2 regions of the Acidovorax sp. M2(2025) genome follow, and region 2 is predicted to be linked to the other one. Evidence: predicted binding sites of a transcription regulator. Region 2 holds the regulator's gene; the other holds the start of a gene.
What was found. Region 2 encodes FNR, which switches genes on or off when oxygen is low (the NO sensors DNR and NnrR bind a similar motif). Its sites were predicted from a motif close to TTGATNNNNATCAA; they were not measured.
Positions count from the first base shown of each region.

Region 1: ACOYR3_RS14875 (OmpW/AlkL family protein) is a predicted target of FNR. The motif match lies at 1,419-1,432, and genes of this name have one in related genera.

Region 1 is NZ_CP186262.1:3,203,687-3,207,095, forward strand. It holds gene egtD (L-histidine N(alpha)-methyltransferase) at 1-243, opposite strand, end outside; gene ACOYR3_RS14875 (OmpW/AlkL family protein) at 757-1,347, opposite strand; gene ACOYR3_RS14880 (DUF808 domain-containing protein) at 1,462-2,451, opposite strand; gene purL (phosphoribosylformylglycinamidine synthase) at 2,791-3,409, opposite strand, start outside.
Region 2 is NZ_CP186262.1:2,079,810-2,083,218, reverse strand. It holds gene ACOYR3_RS09675 (sulfite exporter TauE/SafE family protein) at 1-212, opposite strand, end outside; gene hemN (oxygen-independent coproporphyrinogen III oxidase) at 218-1,600, opposite strand; gene fnr (fumarate/nitrate reduction transcriptional regulator Fnr) at 1,786-2,508, shown strand; gene ACOYR3_RS09660 (hypothetical protein) at 2,638-2,931, opposite strand; gene ACOYR3_RS09655 (FixH family protein) at 2,985-3,266, opposite strand; gene ccoG (cytochrome c oxidase accessory protein CcoG) at 3,339-3,409, opposite strand, start outside.

The DNA.
Region 1 (3,409 bases), 1.1 Mb from region 2:
GGCCTTCTGGCAGTTGCCCGCGCCCAGCTCCACCAGGACGCGCCCCGGCCCCACGGCGCGCGCAATGGCCTGCGCATGCTGGCGCATGAGCGCGGTTTCGGTGCGGGTGGGGTAGTACTCGGGCAAGCGGGTGATGGCCTCGAACAGTTCGGAGCCCCGCTGGTCGTAGAAGTACTTGGGGGAGATGTGTGCGGGCCGCCGGGCAAGCCCGTGCGTGATGTCGGTATAGCGAGGCAGGAGCATGGGTGGTCAAGCGCCGTGTCAAGCGGCGGGGTGGTCATCGGAGATCAACGGCGCCAGCGGCACGCCGTGCCACCGCGGCCATTGTGCGGGATTTGCCCCGTGCCCGCTTGTAGGCCAATGCCCAGTGTCGGCCCTAAGAACGTGTTGACGATCTCGCAGGGGATCGCGTTGGAGCGCAATCGGGATGAGTGGATGCTTCGGTTGCGCCGCATGGGCTCGTGCCCATGCAAGCAGCCGGGGCGTCCAATCGCCCGATTTCGCTCCAACCCTTCGGGCAGTGGCCTTTGCGGGCGGTCTGCGGCGTTGCGGCGCTTGTGGATAGCCGAGCTATCCACGGCGCACCGCGCCTTGCATCCCATCCCGCAAAGACCGCTGTGCGCCCCTGGGAGATCGTCGACACGTTCTAAGCGTCCGCCCACAAAAAAAAGGCTGGCGCAGGCGCCAGCCTTTTTCCCCTTGGAAGAACTCTTGCTATCCGCGAATGCAGGGGCCCACCCGGCCCCGGCACGCGAATTAGAAGCGCCAGCCCAGACCCACGCCCACCAGAACGGGGTCCACCTTGAAGGTGCCGGCCTTGACGCCAGCAGCGCTCACGTCGGTCTTGATGTAGACCTTCTTCACGTCGAAGTTCAGGTACAGGTTCTTGGACAGGGGAATGTCCACGCCAACTTGCAGAGCGGGGCCGAAGCTGTTGCGGTCGATGTCCACGCCAGCGGGCAGGTTCACGCTGGAGAAGCGGGTGTAGTTCAGGCCGGCACCGACGTAGGGCTTGAAGCCGCCCATGTCAAAGTGGTACTGCACCGTGAGGGTCGGGGGCAGGTGCTTGAGGGAACCGATGGCCGTGCCGCCAGCGCGCAGCGTGTGCTTCTGGGGCACCGTCAGGATCAGCTCGGCAGCGATGTTCTTGTTGAAGAAGTAGGTGATGTCGACTTCGGGGATGGTCTTGTCATTGATCGTCAGACCCAGGCCCGTGCTGTCCTTGTTGGCGCTGTCCAGGTTCACAGCGCGGGCGCGGACCATCCAGGGACCTTCTGCTTGTTGCGCCATCGCAGCGCCAGAAGACAGAACACACAGAGCGGCTACAGCCAGCAGAGTTTTTTTCATGGTGATTTCGCATCGGTTGGACGGGGACGACCCCCGTGCATGCATTGGACTGCGCCATCACCCCTCCGACCTTGCCTTACCTCAAGGTCTGCGCACCGCCGTCACAAATACCCATCAGGAAGCCGCGGCCTTGCCCCGCAGGCGTTGCACGAGCACAACAGCCGCCAGCACCAGGGCGCCCGCCAGGACACCCACCACGGCATTGAGCAGATTGGGCACCAGCACATGCCACACCGGCCCGGCCGGCCAGGCCGCCGCCTCCGCGCCGGCGCCCTCCACTGCATGGTGCAGCACGGGGACGCCATGCACCAGGATCCCGCCGCCCACCAGGAACATGGCGGCCGTGCCCGCCACGGACAGGCCCTTCATGAGCCAGGGTGCCGCGCGCAGGATGCCCGCCCCCATGGCCTGCGCCGCCTGGCTGCCCTTGCCACGCAGCCACACGCCCAGGTCGTCGAGCTTGACGATGCCAGCCACCAGGCCGTAGACGCCCACCGTCATGATCACGGCAATGCCCGCCAGCACCGTGAGCTGCTGCAGGAACGGCGCCGTGGCCACCGTGCCCAGCGTGATGGCAATGATCTCGGCCGACAGCACGAAGTCGGTGCGCACGGCCCCCTTGATCTTTTCCTTTTCAAACGCCACCAGGTCCACGGCCGGGTTGGCATTGGCCTTGGCGTGGCTCTCGTGCTCGGCGGCATCCTCGTGCGCGGCGTGCAGCACCTTGTGCATCACCTTCTCAAAGCCTTCAAAGCACAGGAAGGCGCCCCCCACCATCAGCAAGGGCGTGACGGCCCAGGGGGCAAACGCGCTGATCAACAGCGCCAGCGGCACCAGGATGACCTTGTTGATCAGCGACCCCTTGGCCACGGCCCACACCACCGGGATCTCGCGTTCGGCCCGCACGCCCGTGACCTGCTGGGCATTGAGCGCCAGATCGTCCCCCAGCACGCCCGCCGTCTTCTGCGCGGCCACCTTGGTCATCACGGACACATCGTCCGCCATGGCCGCGCTCTTCTTGGCCGCCACCTTGGTCATCAGGGCCACGTCATCCAGGATGGTGGCAATGTCGTCGAGCAGGGCAAGCAAGCTGCCAGCGGCCATGGGGAGTCCTTGGGAATCAATGAAAAGCGCCGACTATAGCAACGCGCCAAGACAGGCCCGCGCCAGACAACACCGCATGAAAAACGGGGCCGAAGCCCCGTTGAAACAGAACCACCGCCCACTGTCCGTCAGAAGCGCGCCGCCCTAGCGCCAGGGCAGCCGCGCAAGGGCCGCCCCGCCGCGCTGGCTGCGTCCCCCTTCCCGAATAGCGAAGCCATTCGAGAGAAGGGGCTGAGGGCTGCGGCTCCGAGCCTGCCTGCGCAGGCTTGGACAGCCCGAAGAGCTGTCGCCTCTGGCGACCAGCACCGAGCGGCGCAACCGCTCAGGGGGATGCCCCAATTAATCCACCCACTTGCGCGCATTGCGCCAGATGCGCATCCAGCCGCTGAACTGCGACTTGTCCTCGCTGGTCCAGCTCATCTGCACGTTGCGGAACACGCGCTCGGGGTGCGGCATCATGGCCGTGAAGCGGCCGTCCGCCGTGGTCACGGCGGTGAGGCCGCCGGCGCTGCCGTTGGGGTTGAACGGGTACTGCTCGGTGGCGCGGCCGTGGTGGTCCACGTAGCGCATGGCGGCAACGGCCTTGGCGGCGTTGCCGCGGTACTTGAAGTTGGCATAGCCCTCGCCGTGCGCCACGGCAATCGGCAGGCGGCTGCCCGCCATGCCCTGCAGGAACAGGCTGGGGGATTCCAGCACTTCCACCAGCGACAGGCGGGCCTCGAAGCGCTCGCTCTGGTTGGTGGTGAAACGCGGCCAGTCCTGCGCGCCGGGGATGATGTCGGCCAGCTCGGCAAACATCTGGCAGCCGTTGCACACGCCCAGGCCAAACGTGTCCGCGCGGCCGAAGAAGCCCTGGAACTGCGCGGACAGCACGGGGTTGAACGTGATGGAGCGCGCCCAGCCGATACCTGCGCCCAGCGTGTCGCCGTAGCTGAAGCCGCCGCAGGCCACCACGCCC
Region 2 (3,409 bases):
CCCGCCAGGCGGCCCAGGTGAAACGCAATGCCGCGGCGGACCACGCCGCCCTGCGGTACCCACTGGATGGGCTGCTCCCCCACCTCCCCACTGGACGCATGCCCACCGCCCTGCCCGACCAACGCACCACAGGGTGCGGAACACATGGCCAGGCAGTGGGACCCGCCCACGAGTCCCATCAGCAGGGCGGTGGTGGCAGTCGTAGCGTTCATGGGGCTCAGATGATGCGGGAAAAACGGGCGCGGTTGCGGTCGGCCTGCAGATAGCGGTCAAACACCATGGCGATCCCCCGCACAAAGAACCAGCCCATGGCCGTCACCTCGATCCCATCAGGGCGCATGGCCACCAGCCCCTGTTCGGCCATGGTTTCCAACTGCGTCAGCTCGGGGCCGAAGTAGCTGCGGAAATCGATGAGCCACGCCTGTTCCATGGGTTCGAACAGCAACTCGCCCTGGCACATCAATGCCATGATGACCGCACGCCGCACCAGATCATCGCGGGTGAGCGCCAGTCCGCGAACCACGGGGAGGCGCCCTTGGTTGAGCAGGTCGTAATACTCGTCGAGCGTCTTGGCATTCTGGCTGTAGGTGGCGCCGACCCGGCCGATGGCCGACACGCCCAACCCGATCAGATCGCAGTCGGGCTGGGTGCTGTACCCCTGGAAGTTGCGGTGCAGGCGGCCCTGCCGCTTGGCAACAGCCAGCGCATCTTCCGGCAGCGCAAAGTGGTCCATTCCCACATAAACGTAGCCCGCGTCCATGAAAGCATCCAGCGAGCGGGACAGCATGGAGACCTTCCCCGCGGCAGTGGGCAGCTCGGCGGAGACGATGCGCCGCTGGGGCTTGAAGCGCTCCGGCAGATGGGCGTAGGCATACAGGGCGATGCGGTCCGGACGCAGTTGCGCGACCTGGGCCAGCGTGCGGTCAAACGACTCGGGGGTCTGGCGCGGCAAGCCGTAGATCAGATCGACGTTGACGGACTCGAATCCCAGCGACCGCGCCGACTCGACCAGTGAGAACACCTGCTCGGCAGGCTGGATGCGGTGCACGGCCTTCTGCACCTCGGGATCGAAATCCTGCACACCGAAACTCAGCCGGTTGAAGCCCAGCTCGGCCAGCAGGGCAAGCCGCTGCGCGTCCACGGTACGGGGATCGACCTCGATCGAATACTCCCCCCCGGGCGCCAGCGAGAAGCTCCGCTTGAGCATCGCCATCAGTTCCCGCAGGCCATCATCCGACAGGAACGTGGGCGTGCCACCGCCCAGGTGCAGCTGGCTCACCACCTGGCCGGTACCGCAGCGGGCCGTGTGCAGATCCACCTCGCGGCTCAGGTACCGGAGATAGACCTCGGCCCTGTCATGGTGTTTGGTGATGATCTTGTTACAAGCGCAGTAGTAGCATAGCGACTCGCAAAACGGTATGTGCACATACAGCGACAGCGGCAGCGCTTTCGTCATGGAGCCCAGACGCCGTTGCTCCAGCGCGAGGGCGTAGTCGTCCTGTCCGAAAGCTTCCACGAAGCGGTCAGCCGTTGGATAAGAGGTATAGCGGGGCCCTGGCACGTCAAAACGGCGCAGAAGGTCGGGCGAAACAGCGGTCATGGGCAAATTCCTTGCGTACCTTTTCACTGTGCCGTAAGCTGCACCCAGCGTCCTTGACCTGAATCAAGCAATGACATAACGCGAACAGCGACAATTTGATGCATGTCAGTCGCTACCAGGGCCTCTGGAACCACCCGTGGGCATGCGCGACGATATGCTCGAAACTCTTATCAGCACCTGTGTCTATGAATCCGCTCACCATCAAAGTCGCCTGCTCCAACTGCAACCTGCGCGAGCTGTGCATGCCGGTCGGATTGAGCGAGGACCAACTGCAGCGAATTGATGAAGTGGTTGCCGTGCGGCGCAAGGTGAAACGCGGGGGCACCCTGTTCCGCAACGGCGAGTCGTTTACCTCGCTCTATGCGATCCGCACAGGCTTCTTCAAGACATGCGTGGCGACGGAAGATGGCCGCGACCAGGTGACGGGCTTTCAGATGGCGGGCGAGATCATTGGCCTGGATGGGATTGTCAATGACCACCACACCTGCGACGCTGTCGCACTGGAAGACGCCGAGGTGTGCGTGATGCCGTTTGACCGCATCGAGGAACTCTCCCGCGAGGTCACGGCCCTGCAGCACCACGTGCACAAGATCATGAGCCGAGAGATCGTTCGCGAACACGGCGTGATGCTGCTGCTGGGCAGCATGCGCGCCGAAGAACGCCTGGCGGCCTTTCTTCTCAACCTCGTGCAGCGGCTGCACGCCCGTGGCTTTTCCCAGTCCGAGCTAGTGCTGCGCATGACGCGGGAAGAGATCGGCAGCTACCTGGGCCTCAAGCTGGAGACGGTGAGCCGCACGTTCTCAAAGTTCGTGGAAGAAGGGACTGTCGAGGTCAAGCAGCGCCATGTGCGCATCCTCAATACCGACGCGCTCAGGCGCATCGTGAACAACCAGCAAGCCTGCCACTGACACGTTAGCGGCACTGCAGTCAGCGCGACCAAATCGCGCGGCACAACTGGCCGTTGCAATCCCAGGCGCATCCACCGCGCCACACCGTCTTTTTGACGGAGCTGCGGGGCGGTAACCCCACCCGCCCGCTCAGGGGCAGGAAGGCGTTTTGCGGCAATCGTCTGGACGGTCGCCCTCGGGCACCGGGCAGCGATTGAGTTCGAAAGGCGACATCGCCAGCAGGGTGGTCAGCGCGCTGGACACCATGGCAATTCCCCAGAACGCAAAAAACGCCAGGGTATAGACCCCTTCCCGCGAGAGCGCCAGCGGTTGTCCGAACCAGTGCAGATCCTGCGGATCCACCAGCGCAAAAACCAGCATTTCCATCACCGCCGCCATAAGAAAGGCGGGCCAGGCAATCCACATCAGGCGTTGCGTCCACATTGGTTTGTCTCCTGCAAAAACGCACAAGCAGCCAGTCGCCAGGCCAGTGTAATTCAGCGAGGCTGGTCCTGCACAGGCGTGGCTGCGTGGTTGCGGGCCTTCATGGCGGGAGCCAGGCTCTTGCTGGGTTCGGACAGCGTCTTGTTGATCTCCACCCCTTGGCGGTAATAGTCTTCCGCCACCACGGGATCAGGACGCGACAGCGCAAGCCATAGTGTGACGAAGCCGGCAATGATCACGATGACGGGGCCGGCAATGATCAGCCAGACATGGCCAAACTTCCACCACGGTGCTGTGGCGGGTGCGGCAGCGCCAAGTGCGGTGCTGGTAGACATGGGCTCACTCCTTCAAGATTGAAATGTTCTGTGCAAGGCACCAAGCGCCTTGCACCAGTATGCCTGCGTGCGCTACCGCGGCACCAGGAAGACCGACTTTTCCGACACGTGGTCTGCAGCACCCAGGGCCTGGATGTCGAAAT